2 regions of the Streptomyces sp. CLCI03 genome follow, and region 2 is predicted to be linked to the other one. Evidence: riboswitches for the same ligand, from Rfam matches in the RefSeq annotation. Region 2 holds a riboswitch; the other holds the start of a gene.

Region 1 (8,042 bases), 4.3 Mb from region 2:
CCGTGCCTTCTCTGACCAGCGCCGGGATCTGGTAGCAGAGCGACTTGCCGCCACCGGTCGGCATCAGCACGAGGGCGTCACCACCGCCGACGACCTGCTCGATGATCTCCTCCTGCTCGCCGCGGAAGGAGCTGTACCCGAACACGCGGTGCAGTACCTGCAGAGCGTCGGAGGTCTCGGTGGAAGCGTCGGGAAGTGCCATCCACGAAGCCTATCGACACCCACCGACACCCGACGCCGCCGCGTAGCATCCCGGGATGCTCAAGACGATCAAGAAGCTGCCCCCGGAAGCCGGCCGGACCGACGCCGAGGCCCTGCACGCGTACGACGCGGACGCCCTCGCGCGGTGCGTGGCCGACGCGAAGCAGCCGTGGTGGCGCCGCGCGGCCTGCGTGGAGGCGCTGGCCGGGCGCGTGCCGGAGCGGCGCGTGGGCCGGCTGATCGCGTGCGTCCAGGACACCGATGACGTGAGTCACGTCCGCGTCGCGCTGCTGGGCCTGCTCTCGGACCGCCCCGAGCTGCTGCCGTGGCTGCGGCACGAGGACCGGCGGCAGGACGGCAAGTACGGCATGGCCGAGGCGGTGCTGCGGGACCGCGCCGGCTCGACGAAAGCGTCCGCGCCATCCAGGTCACCGACTTCGGCGTGTACCACTTCGGCAGCCGCGGCCCGTTGGGCGTCGACACGTCGGTCTTCTACTGGCAGGACTGAGCGGAGCGGCCAGGACCGAGCGAAGGGGCCGCCCCGTAGGCGCCCTGCCGCCGTCGTCGCGTTCCGCCCTATGATCGTCACTCCGCGTACGAGGGGGGCTGGTATGGGGGCAGGCGGGGCGGCATCGCAGCGGACGCAGGAGGCACGGCGCCAGGAGCGGTTACTTCGCGAACAGTGGCACGCCGCCCGCCGGCAGGCCCTGCGGTGGGACACGGCCGGCGAGGGGGAGCAGCGGGTCCTCGCCCAGCTGCTGGTACTGACCGCGCGCGGCTGGCGGTTGCTCGTCGACCGCCGATGGTCCCGGACCCCGGCCGCCGACGCGGACATGCTGCTGGTGGGGCCCGGCGGCGTCTTCGTCGTCGACGTCACGGCCGGCCACGAGCCGGCCGAAGGGCACGCACCCGGACTGCTCGCCGCCACGAAGGCGGCCGAGAGCGCGGTGGCCGCCCTCGGCATGTCACCGGTGGCGGTCCAGCCGGTGCTGGTGTTCGCCGGACAGCGACTCGACGCGACCCTGGGCCGGATCCGGCTCCTGGGCGAACACGAGATCGGCCCCGTGCTCCTGTCACAACGGCACAGGCTGCGCGCCGAGTCGGTCCGGGCGATCACCGATCACCTGGAGCGGGTGTTCCCGGGCTACGCGGGGTCGGCGATCGACCCGCGGCCGGCGCCGGCGCCCGAACCCCACCGACCGGGCTCCCCGGACGGACTGTTCGACGTGCAGGGGTTGCGCGACGCGGCCCTGGAGGGGGCGAGGCGCGCGCCGATCGAGCAGTGGATGACCTTCCTCCACCCTGACCAGGTGGCACTGGTACGCCGCGACTGGTCGGGCCCCGCCCGCATCAGCGGACCGGCGGGCACCGGCAAGACGGTCGTCGCCCTGCACCGTGCGGCCTACCTGGCCCGGCGGACCACCGGCCGCATCCTGTACGTCACCTTCGCCAACAACCTGCCCCGCGTACAGAGCACCTTCCTCAAGGCCATGGCCCCGGCCGTCGCCGACCGGGTCGACTTCCGCAGCCTCCACTCCTGGGCCCAGGAATTCCTGCAGGAGCGGGGCATACCCGTCCGGTTGCACGGCGACAAGGCCGAGACCGCCTTCAGCCTCGCCTGGAAGAACGTCGGCCGCGCGAGCCGACTGGCCGCGCTCGACCCGGCCCCCACCTACTGGCACGAAGAGATCGACCACGTCATCAAGGGACGCGGCCTCACCCGCTTCGAGGAGTACGCGGCCGTCTCCAGGCGACGGCGGAGGGCGAGCCTGCATCGCACGCACCGCCAAGCCGTGTGGGAGCTCTACGAGGCGTACGAATCCCTGCGCGGCGAGCGCGGCGTCCACGACTTCAACGACGTCCTCTCCCTCGCCCTGGCCGAAGCGTCCCGCCGCCGCGAAGGACCTCCGTACGCGGCCGTCATCGTGGACGAGGTCCAGGACCTCACGCTCGTCGGCGTACGCCTCCTGCACGCGCTCGTCGGTGACGTGCCCAACGGCCTGCTGCTCGTCGGCGACGGCCAGCAGACCGTCTACCCGGGCGGGTTCCGCCTCACCGACGCGGGCATCGACATCCGGGGCGACCGCGGACAGGTGCTGCGCACCAACTACCGCAACAGCAAACAGATCCTGGACGCGGCGCTCACCGTCGTCGCCGACGACGCCTTCGAGGACCTCGACGGCCTGCGCACCTCGGGCCGCCGCGACGTCGACCTCACCTACCACGACGGGGAGGTCGTACGCGTCACCCGGCCCACCGTGGAAGCCCACGACCGGGAGCTCCTGGACGCCCTGCGCTCCCTGCCCGAGGGCGCCCTCGCCGACACCGCGCTGCTGTGCCCGTCCATGCGCGCCGTGGGCGACTACCAGCGGCTGCTCACCCAGGCCGGTATTCCCGTATGCCAGTTGGAGCACTACGACGGCCGTGCCGTCGACGCGGTGAAGCTGGGCACCTATCACCGGGCCAAGGGTCTGGAGTTCAAGCACGTCTTCCTGCCCCGGCACGACACGGTCCCCGGACACGGTACGCCGGCCGGTACGGAGACGTCCGAGACGGCCCGGGAGCGTGCGGAACTGCTGCGCAGCCGGCTCTTCGTGGCGATGACCCGCGCCCGCGACCTGCTGTGGCTCGGCAGCGTCACCACCGGGTAGGAGACCACCGTCCAGGCCGCGTCGCCAGGGTGTGACGCGTCCTGGTCGGCCGACGGCGGCGTGCCCAGACTCGGTCGGACGGAGTGATCCGCTTCCGACGAGGAGTAGGGCAGGTATGAGGAACGAAGCCAAGGTCGTGGCCATCACGGGAGCGAGCAGCGGGATCGGGGAGGCGACGGCCCGGCGGCTCGCCGCCGACGGACACCGGTTGTTCCTGGGCGCGCGGCGCACCGATCGGCTCGACGCGCTCGGCCGGGAGATCGACGAGGCGGGCGGTACCGCGGCGTTCCGGCGACTGGACGTCACCGACGCCGCCGATGTGCGGTCCTTCGTGGCCGCCGCTCGCGACCGGTACGGCCGGGTGGACGTGCTGGTCAACAACGCCGGGGTGATGCCGCTCTCGCCGCTCGACGCGTTGAAGGTCGACGAGTGGGACCGGATGATCGACGTGAACGTGCGAGGGGTGCTGCACGGGATCGCCGCCGCGCTGCCCGTGATGCGGGCCCAGGGCGGCGGGCACTTCGTGAACGTCGCCTCCGTCGGCGCGTACGAGGTGTCGCCCACCGCGGCCGTCTACTGCGCCACCAAGTACGCCGTCCGCGCGATATCCGAGGGGCTGCGCCAGGAGTCGGACGGCACCGTCCGCGTCACCTTGGTCTCGCCGGGCGTGACCGAATCCGAGCTGGCCGAAGGCATCTCCGATCCTGCCGCGCGGGAGGCCATGACGGCCTATCGCGCCGTGGCGCTGCCGGCGTCCGCCATCGCCGGAGCCATCGCCTACGCGGTCGCCCAGCCGGCCGAGGTCGACGTCAACGAGATCGTCGTACGCCCCGCCGCGAGCGCGCAGTGACCGCCGGACCGTACGAGGACCTGCTGCGCCGGCTGCGGGTCCTGGAGGACAAGGAAGCACTGCGGCGGCTCATGATCCGCGGCTGGCGGGCGCTGGACCGCAAGGACTGGCGGGCCTGGATCGAGTGCTGGGCGAAGGACGCGGTGCTGGAGTTCGAGCCGTGGGGGGAGATCCACGGGAGCGAGGCGATCCGGGCGAAGGTGGAGCAGGCGGAGGCGCACTTCCCGCACATGCAACACCACATCCTGAACATGGACTTCCACGTGGAGGGGGATCGGGCCACGGGCGTCGGGTACATGTGGTTCGTCGCCGTGACGGGCGGAGACCGGAGCACGTCGCCCACCTCCATGGGCGGCCCCTACGACTGGGAATTCCGCCGGGCTCCCGGGGGCGGCTGGCTCCTGACCCGCCAACGGCTGGGCGTCCGGTGGACCGACGGGGAGGAGACACCACCGAGCCTCGGCCGGTGAGCCGCCCGGGCGCGGCCGGTCGGGGACACTCCCGGGGGTCGCGCGGTGTGTCGGCGAGGCCGGCGCGGGGGGAGTCCCCTTCAATGGCGCCGCATGACCTTCTCCGCACTGCACCAGCCGTCGGCGCGCGCCGCGGCGCCGTACTCACGCCGTTCGGTCCTCACCGGAGCCTTCGCCCTGGCCACCGCCGCGGCACTGCCGCTCGCCGCGGCGGGGCGGGCGTACTCCGCCGCCACCCCGGACATCATCGGCTGCGCCACCTGGGGTGCGCGCGCGGCGTCCGAACCCGTCGTCGTCCTGGCCAACCGCCCGGAGCGGATCATCGTCCACCACACGGCGACGGCGAACGTGACGGACTACTCGAAGCAGCGCGCCTACGCCCTCGCCCGCGCGATCCAGACCTACCACATGGACGCGCAGGGCTGGATCGACACGGGCCAGCACTTCACCGTCAGCCGCGGGGCCTTCGTACTGGAAGGGCGCCACAACAGCCTGGCGGAGCTGCGCACCGGCTCCCGCCAGGTGCGGGCGGCGCACTGCGTCGGCCAGAACACGGTGTCCATCGGCATCGAGAACGAGGGCACGTACACCTCGGAGGCCCCGCCGGCGGCGCAGTACGCGGCGCTGGCCGACCTGTGCGCCCACATCTGCGACCAGTACGGCCTGCCCGCGTCGGAGATCTACGGCCACCGCGACTTCAACGCCACCTCCTGCCCCGGCGACCGCCTCTACGCCCAGCTGCCGACCCTCCGCAAGGATGTCGCCGCCCGCCTCGGCGCGCCCGCGCCGCAGGAGGCCGTCGATCCCCTGGAGGACCTGGTCCGCCAGGTCACCGGCCGGCCGTCCTCGTCGTACGAGGAGTACCTCCCGGCGGGTCTGCTGCCCTGACGGCCCGCGAGGGGTCACAGGCGCCAGTACGTACCGGCATGGGAATCGACGTGCACCACGTGGCGGCCGACGCGCACCACGTGGTGGTCCGGGCCGGACCAGGAGCCGCAGGCGCCGTCGGCGTCCGGCAGCGGGGTCCAGATCTCCAGGAAGGTGCTGCCGTCCGGATTGGTGCCGCGCTCGACCAGGTTCGTACCGTCCCACCGGAAGGTGCCGGTGTCTTCGCCGGGCTCACCGGTGAGGTGGTGGAAGCGCGTCCGGGAGCCGTCGAAGGACGTCGTACCGGCGAAGCCGCGGCTGTCGGCGTAGAACGCCCCGGCCTGCAGCCACACCACTTCGCGGTCCTCGATCAGGGGTCCGCCGTCGCGGCTGATGCCGCGCCGCAGCCAGGCGCCGCGCTCGGGCACGGGGACGCCCGGCCCGGTGTGCCGGGGCTCAGGCGCGGTCATCGGCAGCGGGTTCGTCCACGGCCAGCAGCGTCAGCGGTACGTTCCCGCGCACGGCCTGCGCGTACGGGCAGACGGCGTCCGCCCGGTGCAGCAGCGGCTGGAGGTCCGCCGCCCGCCACCCGGGCAGGCTGACGGTGAGCGTCACCGCGAGGCCGTAGCCCGCGGGCGTGTCCGTGGTGCCGAGCTGGACCTCGCAGGCCACGCGGGCCGCGGAGGCGTCCGCCCCGAACTCGGCGGCGACCTCCGCGAGCGCGGAGGTGAAGCACGCGGCGAACCCGGCCGCGAACAGCTGCTCGGGATTGGTGGTACCGGGGACCTTCTTGCGCGGCGGGGCGAGGCGGACGTCCAGACGTCCGTCGTCCGTACGGACGGATCCGGTACGTCCCCCGGCGGCGTGCGCGGTCGTCCGGTACAGGCTGCGGGTGAGTGGCACGGTCATGCTGTTCGGCCCATCTTGCTCGACGAGGACGCTGCCCGGGTGCGGACAGCGGACGGCACTGCTCGTGTCAGTACCTCGCGCGTCGTCGTGCGTAACCGGGTACGGCGCATCTCGTCCGGGGCCGTGGACCGGCCGCCGGACAATCTAGCAACGCCGGCGGTGGTCCGGGACGTCCCCCACGGTGAAGTACCTCACCCGCGGGCGGTGGGCCGGCGCGCCGCGTCCGTCCCGGCGCCGCCCGGGCGGGACGTGCCGTACGCGCCCGTGGGTGCGCCCGCGCGCCTCCGCACGCCCCCGCGGGAGGGGATGACCGAGGGCCGCCGCCCCACGACCATGACCGTCACCACCACGGTCCGGAACAACTCACTCGCCTCGGGGGAACGATGGGACGACGCTGGCTGGTCACGGGATGCTCCTCCGGCCTCGGGCAGGCGCTGGCCACGGCCGCCGCCCGGGCCGGGGACTCACTGGCGGTCACCGCCCGCAAGACCGCAGACCTGGAGGACCTCGCCGCCGCCTGGCCCGGCCGCATCGTCCCGATCCCGCTCGAACTGCGGGACGCCGCCTCCTGCGAGGAGGCCGTGCGCAGCGCCGTGGACCGTCTCGGCGGTGTCGACGTCCTCGTCAACAACGCGGGCATCGGACTGTTCGGCGCGGTCGAGGAGGTGTCGGACGCCGAGCTGCGCGACCAGTTGGAGACCTTGGTCGTCGGCCCCTGGCGGCTCACCCGGCTCGTCCTGCCGCTGATGCGGTCCCAGGGCCACGGCCACATCGTCAACATCTCCTCCATCGTCGGCCGGATCGCCTTTCCGGGCCTGGCGGCCTACGTCGCCGGAAAACACGCGCTGGAGGGCATGAGCCAGGCGCTGGCCGTCGAGGCCGCCCCGCACAACATCCGCGTCACGGTGGTGGAGCCGGGGATGTTCGCCACGCGCTACGGCACGTCCATGACGGAGGCCCACCACCGGATTCCGGCCTACGACGTGACCAACCGCGAGATGCTCGAAGGCGCCCGCGGTCTCGCGGAGAACCCGGAGACCGGGCGCCCCGAGGACTTCGCCGAGCGGGTCCTCGCCATCGTCGCGGCCCAGGACCCCACACCGCTGCGGATCCCGGTCGGCGACGACGCGTACGGCTACCTGGAGCTGGCCGAGCAGGCATCCCGCGAGGAGTTCGCCGCGGCTCGGAGCCTCACGCAGGGCCCGCCCCCGCCGCCGGCCTGACGGCGGGGCCTGCGACCGTGGTCGCTCCCGGGGTCAGGGCGCGTGGTGCTGGATGCCCCGCTGGCCGGGTACCCGGGTCGACCGGGGCGCGTCGGAGCGCCGGTGGTCGGCTCGCTGTCGGCGGCCCGGGAAGGGGTTGCGCCGCACGGTGGCGCTGGGAGCCGCGATCAGAAGACCGACAAGTGCGAGGACCGCGACGAGGATGAGCACGGTAATGAGGTTCATGGTCCTGCCTTTCGTCGAGTATTGACTGCCTGTCACTACATCTTGTTACCGAATTCCGCGCCGCTAAACACAGAGGGTGACGGAGGATGCCGTCAAGGACCGGGCCTGCGTTGCCGATCCGGCAATATCAGGCCTGCGTAAGGGCGTTGACGAGGGCCACGACGGAGGGGTGGGCCGGCGCCGTTGCCGGCCATGTCCGTGCCGGGTTCAGGTGGTCGGCGTGACGCGCACGGTCTCCACCCAGGGCGGGGGCGCCGGCGGGGTGTCGCCGACCAGGGCGGCGATCAGCCGGCAGGACGGTGTCTCCCGCGGCCACGGCGTGTATCCGTCGGTCAGCACGACCACCACGTTCGGGCGGTCGGGCAGGGCCAGGGCCGCGTCGATGCCGACCCGCATGTCCGTGCCACCGCCACCGGCCAGGGTCACCTCGCCGGCGCTGCGCACCCGCGTCACCGCGTGCACGTCGGCATCGCACGCGAGGACGGCGATCCGGTTGCCGCCGAAGCCCACCTCCCGCAGGACGCCGGTGACTTCGGCGAGGGCGGCCGCGAGGTCGTCCGGGCCCATCGATCCCGAGGTGTCGATGACGACGGCCACCCGCGGCAGCGGCCTGCGCAGACTGGGCAGCACCACCCGGCCGCCGAGC
Region 2 (8,042 bases):
TGCGCGCTCGTCCTGCGGGGACACCCCTGCCCGTCCCCGCTCCCCACGCGTCGGGCCGGCTTCGGGGGGCACTGTCGAAGTCCTGCCGTGGGGCGGGGACACGGCGGAGTGTCCCCGCAGGACGAGCGCGCACCCCCGCGAACAGCCGAGACATGCCGAACCGCGCGAGCCGAGGAGACACTCCGGCGGGGCACCGACCCACACCACCCAGCCCCGCCGGCGTTTGAGGCGCGGGGTCCGGGGCGGAGCCCCGGAACCACCGACCGGCCGGAGCCCCCGCGGCTACAGCTCTTTGCGGAGCGAGGGCCCACCCAGAGGCCGCTTCCGCTTCTTGACCTTCACCTCCACGCCGCCCCAGAAGGCGAAGCCCGTCACCACCACCCGCGGCGCGCCCGGCTCGGCCGGCCCCGGATTGTCGCGCTGGTCGAAGGCGCCCATGAAGCCGAAGCCCCGGACGTCCACCTCCACCCCCGGCGGCACCGTGATCTGGATACCGCCCATGACCGCGACGCAGTTGATCACCACCTCGCGCTGCGCGAAGTCCGCCTCGCGCAGGTCGAGCTCCCCGCCGCCCCAGAACGCCACCGCGTCGAACCGCGCCGGCACCGTCCACCGGCCCTTGCGCTGGAAGCCCGACATCACCGCGACGGCCGTCGCCGAGCTGCCCGCCCCGCCGATCCGCCCCGTCCAGGGCTCGGTGCTCGCCCCGGGCCGGGCGACCGGACCGCCCGCCGGAGCCGGCAGGTCCCGCGTCAGCGGTTCCAGCTCCGCGTACGTCCGCGACGTGTACGCCGCCTCCAGCCGCTCCTCGAACTCCTCCATGTCGAGCCGGCCCTCGGCGACGGCGTCCCGCAGACGCTCCACCACCCGGTCCCGGTCGGCGTCCGACGCCCTCAGCTCCGGCAACGGCTTCTCCGGCCGCTCGTCACTCATGTGGACCAGACTATGCAGGGTTGTCGGGGAGTTGTATGGCTCAGCCCCTGAGATCGCCCCCGGATCGCCCCCGGCTTTCCCCTGATGCAGGGGACCGTCAGCCCCGGCCCGCGTACATCCGCGCGATCACGTCCTCGATGTCCGGCTCCCGCACCGACAGGTCCACCAGCGGGTAGTCCGCCGCCACCGCCGCCACCAAGGGCGCCGCCGAGGTCCCCGCCGGGAACGCCAGCCACTGCCGCGGCCCCTCCACCTTCACCACCCGAGCCCCCGCCACACTGATCGGCGCGAGTTCCCGCTCCAGGTCCACCACCAGCGTCCGCTCGCTCTCCCCCACCGCCCCGGCCGCGTGCAGCCCGCCCAACGGCCCGTCGTACATCAACCGCCCGTGGTCGATCACCATCACCCGCTCGCACAGCTGCTCGATGTCCTGGAGGTCGTGCGTCGTGAGCAGCACGGTCGTGCCGAGTTCCTCGTTCAGCTGCCGCAGGAAGCCCCGTACCTTCGCCTTGCTCACGACATCGAGCCCGATCGTCGGCTCGTCCAGGTACAGCACCTCCGGGTCGTGCAGCAGCGCCGCCGCGATGTCCCCGCGCATCCGCTGCCCCAGCGACAACTGCCGTACCGGTACGTCCAGCAGCTCGGCCAGGTCGAGCCGTTCCACGCAGCGCTCCAGGTTCTCCTCGAACCGCGCCCGCGGCACCCGGTACAGCCGCCGCATCAGCCCGTACGAGTCCTTCAGCGGCAGGTCCCACCACAGCGTGGTGCGCTGCCCGAACACCACCCCGATCCGGTGCGCCAGCCGCATCCGTTCCCTTGCCGGGTCGATGCCCGCGACCCGTAGCCGGCCGCCGCTCGGGGTCAGGATGCCGGTCAGCATCTTGATCGTCGTGGACTTCCCCGCGCCGTTGGGCCCGATGTAGCCGACCATCTCGCCGCGGGCGACCTCGAAACTGATCCCGTCCACCGCTCTGACCTGGCGTTTCTCCCGACGCATCAGGCTCACCCGGCGCCGTACGTCAAAGACCTTCTCAACCCCGTCCAGCGAGATCAGCGCATCCGCCACAGCTCTAGCTCCCCGTGCTTCGGTACGAACGGACTCCCGCGCGCCACGCCAGCGACGCGGGCAGGAACACCACGAAGGCCACCAGCGGGCTCAGGTACGCGACCCACCCGGGCAGTCCCAGCGGATCGGGCCGCCCCAACACGTGCAGTGCGGGCAGCCAGTTGACGAAGGCCAGCGGGACGATGAAGGTCACCCCGCGCAGCAGGTCCTTCGCGAACACGGTCGGCGGGTACTGCAGCATCGTGCAGCCGCCGTAGGTGAAGGAGTTCTGCACCTCCGCCGCGTCCCCGGTGACGAACTGGAAGGCCGCCCCGGTCACCATCACCGCCGCGAAGATGGCCGCACCCGCGATCACCATCACGGGCACCAGCAGCACCTTCCCGGCCGTCCAGTCCACCTCCAGGGTCCAGACCGCCCAGCCCATCACCCCGAGGCCCTGTCCGATGCGGCCCAGTCGGCGCAGCGCGAACCGGTCCGCCGCGACCTGCGCGAGCACCGGGACCGGCCGCACCAGCATCGTGTCCAGCGAGCCGTCACGGATCCGGGCGCCGATCCGGTCGGTGTTCCCCAGCAGCATGTCCGCCAGGCCCAGGGAGGCCGAGCAGGACCCGTACAGCAGGGCGATCTCGGGCAGCGTGAAGCCGCCGAGCGCGTCCACGTGGGAGAACATGACGGCGATCGCGACGAAGTCCAGGAGCGTGATCACCGCGTGCCCGACGGTCGTCATGACGAAGGACGTCCGGTACGTCATCGTGGAGCGGATCCACATCGCCACGATCAACCGGTAGCCGCGCAGCCCCTCCCGGACCGGGCCGCCGCGCCGGGGCTCATCGGCCACCACGACGTCCCGGTCCCGTACGCGCACCGGGACCGCCGTTGCCTCCGCTTCCGCCTCAGCCACCCTGGACCACCACCTTCCGCGTCGCGGCCGACTGCAACAGCCGCCCCGTCCCCAGCAGTACGAGCGCCCACCCGGCCTGGAAGCCCAACGCCTCGGCCGCGGCCCCGGCCCCGGAGTGCTTGCCCAGCAGGACGTCCATCGGCACCTGCAGCATCGCCGACCACGGCAGGACGCGGACGAACTCGCCGAAGCCGCCCGGGAAGACGGTCAGCGGCAGCAGCATCCCGGAGAAGAAGATGGAGGCGACCGTGGCCATGATGTTGATGCCGGCCCCGTCCATCAGCCAGAAGGCCACCAGCCCCACCATGTAGCGCAGCGCGAAGCTGACCACCAGCGCCAGCAGGACGGACACCAGGAACAGCAGCCAGCGCAGCGGGTCGACGGGCAGCGCCAGCGGGAACGCCAGCGCCCCCGCCACCAGCGGCACCACCCCGCGGCCCAGCAACTGGAAGCCGGCCCGCCCCAGATCGGCCGCGAGCCACCACATCTGGAGGTCCGCGGGCCGGTAGAGGTCGACCGCGATGTCGCCGGTCCGGATCCGCTCCTGGAGCTCCTCCTGGAAGCCGCCGCCGATCAGGGCGGCGGCGGCCAGCAGCGACTGGCTCACCCAGACGAAGGTCAGTGCCTGCGCCTGGTCGTAGCCGCCGAGTCCGGGCCGCTCGTCCCACAGCGCGATGTACGTGTAGGCCACGATGAACCCGAACACGGTGTTGGTGAACACCCCGGCCGCTGTCGCGATGCCGTAGGTGGCGTACCGCCTGAATCCGCCTGCCGCGACCGCCAGGTAGAGATCCACTCCGCGTCGCACTCTTCGGCGCACCGTATCCCTCCGTTTCCCACGTCGTTCCTACGTCGGCCAAAGCGCGCGAGCTTAGTGCGGAGGGGCGAGCCACGCGACCGATTTATGCCCGTCCGGAGCGTAATCAGCGGCCATCGGGTAGACACCATGAGGTACAGAAGTGGATATTTTGAACGGCGTCGAGGAGTCCTGGAGATGAGCGACCAGTCACCACCCCCGGGCTGGACCCCTCGCGACCCCGACACCCCGCCGGACGTACCGCAGCCGCGCACCGACCCGTCGGCGTCACAGCAGGCACAGCAGGCACAGCGCGGTGAACCGCAGCGGGACGGCCGGCCGGGGAAGAAGGCCCGGCGGAAGAGAACCGGGTGGCGCCGCTTCCTGCCCACCTGGCGCATGGTCCTGGGCGGCATCCTGCTCGTCTCCCTGCTGATCGGCGGCGCCCTCGTCGCCGGCTACCTGCTGGTCGACATCCCGCCCGCCAACGCCGCGGCCACCGCGCAGTCCAACGTCTACCTGTACTCCGACGGCTCCCAGATCGCCCGCGACGGCGAGGTCAACCGCGTCAACGTACCGCTGTCGCAGATCCCCCGGTCCGTGCAGGAGGCCGTACTGGCCGCCGAGGACCGGGACTTCTACTCCGAACGGGCGGTGGACCCCAAGGCGATGATCCGCGCCGCCTGGAACACCGCGACCGGCAAGGGCACCCAGTCCGGTTCTACGATCACCCAGCAGTACGTCAAGAACTACTACTTGGGCCAGGAACAGACGCTCAAACGCAAGGCCAAAGAGTTCTTCATCGCGATCAAACTCGGTCGCGAGAAGTCGAAGAACTACATTCTTGAGGGCTACCTGAACACCAGCTACTTCGGCCGCAACGCCTACGGCATCCAGGCCGCCGCCCAGGCCTACTACGGCAAGGACGTGGGCAAACTCACCACCGCCGAGGGCGCGTACCTCGCCACCCTCCTCAACTCCCCCAGCGCCTTCGACGTCGTCTCCCACCCCCAGAGCCGCCCCCGCGCCCTCGCCCGCTGGAACTACGTACTCGACGGCATGGTCAAGAAGCAGTGGCTGACCCCCGCCGAACGCGCGACGACCCAGTTCCCCGAACCGGGCAAGGTCCGCGCCGCCGCCGGCCTGTCCGGCCAACGCGGCTACCTCGTCGAGGCGATCAAGGACTACATCGTCGACAACGAGATCCTCGACGACAAGACCCTCGCCGAAGGCGGCTACCGCATCACCACCACCATCGACAAACGCCGCCAGAGCGCCCTCGTCGACGCCGTCGACAGCCAGATGGTCAGCAAACTCGAACCCGAGACGCGCAAGGCCGACCGACTGGTCCGCACCGGCGGAGTCTCCATCGACCCGGCCACCGGCAAGGTCCTCGCCATGTACGGCGGCATCGACTACACCAAGCAGTACGTGAACAACGCGACCCGCCACGACTACCAGGTCGCCTCCACCTTCAAGCCCTTCGTCTTCGCCGCCGCCGTCGAGAACGACTCCCGCACCCAGGACGGCCGCCGGATCACCCCGAACACGATCTACAGCGGCGACAACAAACGCCCCGTCGTCGGCGGCCGCATCCGCTTCGCCCCCGAGAACGAGGGCCAGATCTCCTACGGCAACATCACCGTCAACACCGCCACCGACCTCTCCGTCAACGCCGTGTACGCGCAGATGGCCGTCGACGTCGGCACCGGCAAGGTCAAGAAGACCGCCATCGACCTCGGCATCCCCGAGAACACCCCCAACTTCGTCCCCGGCCCCGCCATGGCACTCGGCACCCTCCAGGCGAGCGTCCTGGACATGACCCAGGCCTACGCCACCCTCGCCGACCACGGCCGCCGCACCCCCTACACCTTCGTGGAGAAGATCACCAAGGGCGGCGACACCATCGGCCTCCCCGAGCGCACCCCCACCCAGGCCATCAGCCGCGAAGCCGCCGACACCACCACGTCCATGCTGGTCAGCGTCGTGGACAACGGCACCGGTACCGCCGCCCTCGCCGCCGGCCACCCCGCCGCGGGCAAGACCGGCACCGGCGAACTCGACCGCTCGGCCTGGTTCGCGGCCTACACCCCCGACCTGGTCACCGTGATCTCCATGATGGGCCAGGACCCGGACACCGGAACCCTCGAATCCCTCTACGGCGCCCTCGGCGAGGCCCGCATCGGCGGCGGCGGCTACCCCGCCCGCATCTGGGCCGCGTACACCAAGACCGCCCTGGAAGGCACCGACCCCGTCGACTTCGACCTGGAACTCCAGCCCGGCGCCGCCCCACCCCCACCGCCGACCGAGCCGGAGTCCGAACCGCCGCCGGAGACCCCCGGCGAACCCTCGCCCAGCACCCCCGAACGCCCGACCCGCCGCCCCTCACCGACCGACACGACCGGCGGGCGCAACCAGGGCGGACAGAACAACGGAGGCCAGAACCAGGGCGGCCAGGACAACGGGGGCCAGAACAACGGCGGTCAGGACAACGGCGGCACCACCCAGGGCGGCGACCAGGCCGGCACCACCCAAGGCACCCAGGGCGCCGGCCAGGGCAACACCGAGGGCGGCGCACAAGGCAGCACCCAGGGCGGCGACGGCGGCCCGGCCGAAGGCCTGCGACCACCGTCCGCCTTCCTCGAATGACGAGGATCAGTGACCGGAGGTCGCCTTCAGCCCCACCACGGCGACCAGCAACAGACAGATGAAGAAGATCCGGGCGGCGGTGACGGGCTCACCCAACACCGCCATACCGAGCACGGCCGCGCCGGCGGCACCGATGCCCACCCACACCCCGTACGCCGTACCGATGGGCAGGGTCTTCGCGGCGTAGGACAGCAACACCATGCTCGCGACGATCCCGGCACCCGTGAACACACTCGGCCACAGCCGGGTGAAACCTTCGGTGAACTTCATGCCGATCGACCAGCCGACCTCGAGCAGACCGGCGACGAGAAGAAGAACCCATGCCATGACGGCACCTCCGAGACAACGAGCGATACGGGGTGCGTCGTCTTGTCGTACCCGGTACGGCGCGTCTCGTCGGGGTTCCCCTCCACCGTAGCAAAAGGCCGCGAAAACGGCCGGTGACCTGCGCCACCAGCCCTTTTCCGACAACTCAGAGATACAGCCCGGTGGAGTCCTCCGACCCCTCCAGCCGCTCCGCGGCCACGGCGTGCAGATCCCGCTCGCGCATCAGCACGTACGTCGCACCCCGCACCTCGACCTCGGCACGGTCCTCGGGGTCGTACAGCACCCGGTCACCCGGCTCGACCGTCCGGACGTTCTGCCCGACCGCGACCACCTCGGCCCAGGCCAGCCGCTTGCCCACCGCGGCCGTCGCGGGAATCAGGATGCCGCCGCCCGAGCGCCGCTCGCCCTCCGGCAGATCGGACTTCACGAGCACGCGGTCGTGCAACATGCGGATGGGCAGCTTGTCGTGGGTGGTGTTCTCGCTCACGCCACGAACCTACCTGCCCACGCCCGCCCCGTACCCCTCAGGGTCATCCGCGCTTGCGGCGCGCCGACACCACGATCAACCCGACCAGGCTCACCGCGACCAGCGCGACGGGCACGATCCGGTCGACGCGCGGAGCCCCGTCGTCGTGCCGCAGACCGTCCCGCAGATCCGTCACGAGCCGGTTCACCGTGGCGAAGGCCCGCCCGGCGGTCTGGTCGACGGTCGAGGCGACCCGTGCCTTCGCGTCCCCGATGATCGTCTTCGGGTGCATGCGCACACCGATCTCGTCGAGCGTCTCGGCGAGCTGCTCACGGCGGCGGACGATGTCCGCCTCGATCTGTGCGGGGGTCCTGGCTTCCGGCACCGCGCTGCCTCCGTCGTCGTGGTCGTGTGGGGCGTAGTCCGCCATGAACAGTCTGTCAGCTTAGTCTCATGGCATACCGATCCCCTCCCGAGGAGAGTGTCACGATGAGCGAGCGACTCCAGCCGGGCGACACCGCCCCCGCCTTCACCCTGCCCGATGCGGACGGCAACGAGGTCTCGCTCGCCGACCACAAGGGCCGCAAGGTGATCGTCTACTTCTACCCGTCCGCGCTGACCCCGGGCTGCACGAAGCAGGCCTGCGACTTCACGGACAACCTGTCCTTCCTGACGGGACACGGCTACGACGTCATCGGCGTGTCCCCGGACAAGCCGGAGAAGCTGGCGAAGTTCCGCGAGAAGGAGGACCTGAAGGTCACCCTGGTCAGCGACCCGGAGAAGGAGACGCTGACGGCGTACGGCGCGTACGGCGAGAAGAAGCTGTACGGCAAGACGGTCACCGGGGTCATCCGCTCGACGGTGGTCGTCGACGAGGAGGGCAAGGTCGAGCACGCCTTCTACA

The links. A riboswitch is a leader RNA that binds a small molecule or an ion and turns the genes downstream of it on or off. The one in region 2 is predicted to bind guanidine.
Region 1: another riboswitch for guanidine. It lies ahead of ACWG52_RS03345 (Ohr family peroxiredoxin); the one in region 2 lies ahead of ACWG52_RS23405 (DMT family transporter).

What each region holds. Positions count from the first base shown of each region.
Region 1 covers NZ_CM132132.1:724,325-732,366, reverse strand. The annotation lists gene recQ (DNA helicase RecQ) at 1-202, opposite strand, end outside; gene ACWG52_RS03370 (UvrD-helicase domain-containing protein) at 258-2,852, shown strand; gene ACWG52_RS03365 (SDR family oxidoreductase) at 2,968-3,702, shown strand; gene ACWG52_RS03360 (nuclear transport factor 2 family protein) at 3,699-4,172, shown strand; gene ACWG52_RS03355 (peptidoglycan recognition protein family protein) at 4,266-5,060, shown strand; gene ACWG52_RS03350 (hypothetical protein) at 5,075-5,509, opposite strand; gene ACWG52_RS03345 (Ohr family peroxiredoxin) at 5,496-5,948, opposite strand; guanidine-III (ykkC-III) riboswitch at 6,025-6,087, opposite strand; gene ACWG52_RS03340 (SDR family oxidoreductase) at 6,332-7,171, shown strand; gene ACWG52_RS03335 (hypothetical protein) at 7,205-7,396, opposite strand; gene ACWG52_RS03330 (vWA domain-containing protein) at 7,604-8,042, opposite strand, start outside.
Region 2 covers NZ_CM132132.1:5,068,070-5,076,111, reverse strand. The annotation lists gene ACWG52_RS23430 (DUF1707 SHOCT-like domain-containing protein) at 283-933, opposite strand; gene ACWG52_RS23425 (ABC transporter ATP-binding protein) at 1,031-1,999, opposite strand; gene ACWG52_RS23420 (ABC transporter permease) at 2,004-2,900, opposite strand; gene ACWG52_RS23415 (ABC transporter permease) at 2,893-3,696, opposite strand; gene ACWG52_RS23410 (transglycosylase domain-containing protein) at 3,895-6,345, shown strand; gene ACWG52_RS23405 (DMT family transporter) at 6,352-6,672, opposite strand; guanidine-III (ykkC-III) riboswitch at 6,704-6,775, opposite strand; gene ACWG52_RS23400 (GroES family chaperonin) at 6,818-7,159, opposite strand; gene ACWG52_RS23395 (DUF3618 domain-containing protein) at 7,203-7,523, opposite strand; gene bcp (thioredoxin-dependent thiol peroxidase) at 7,628-8,042, shown strand, end outside.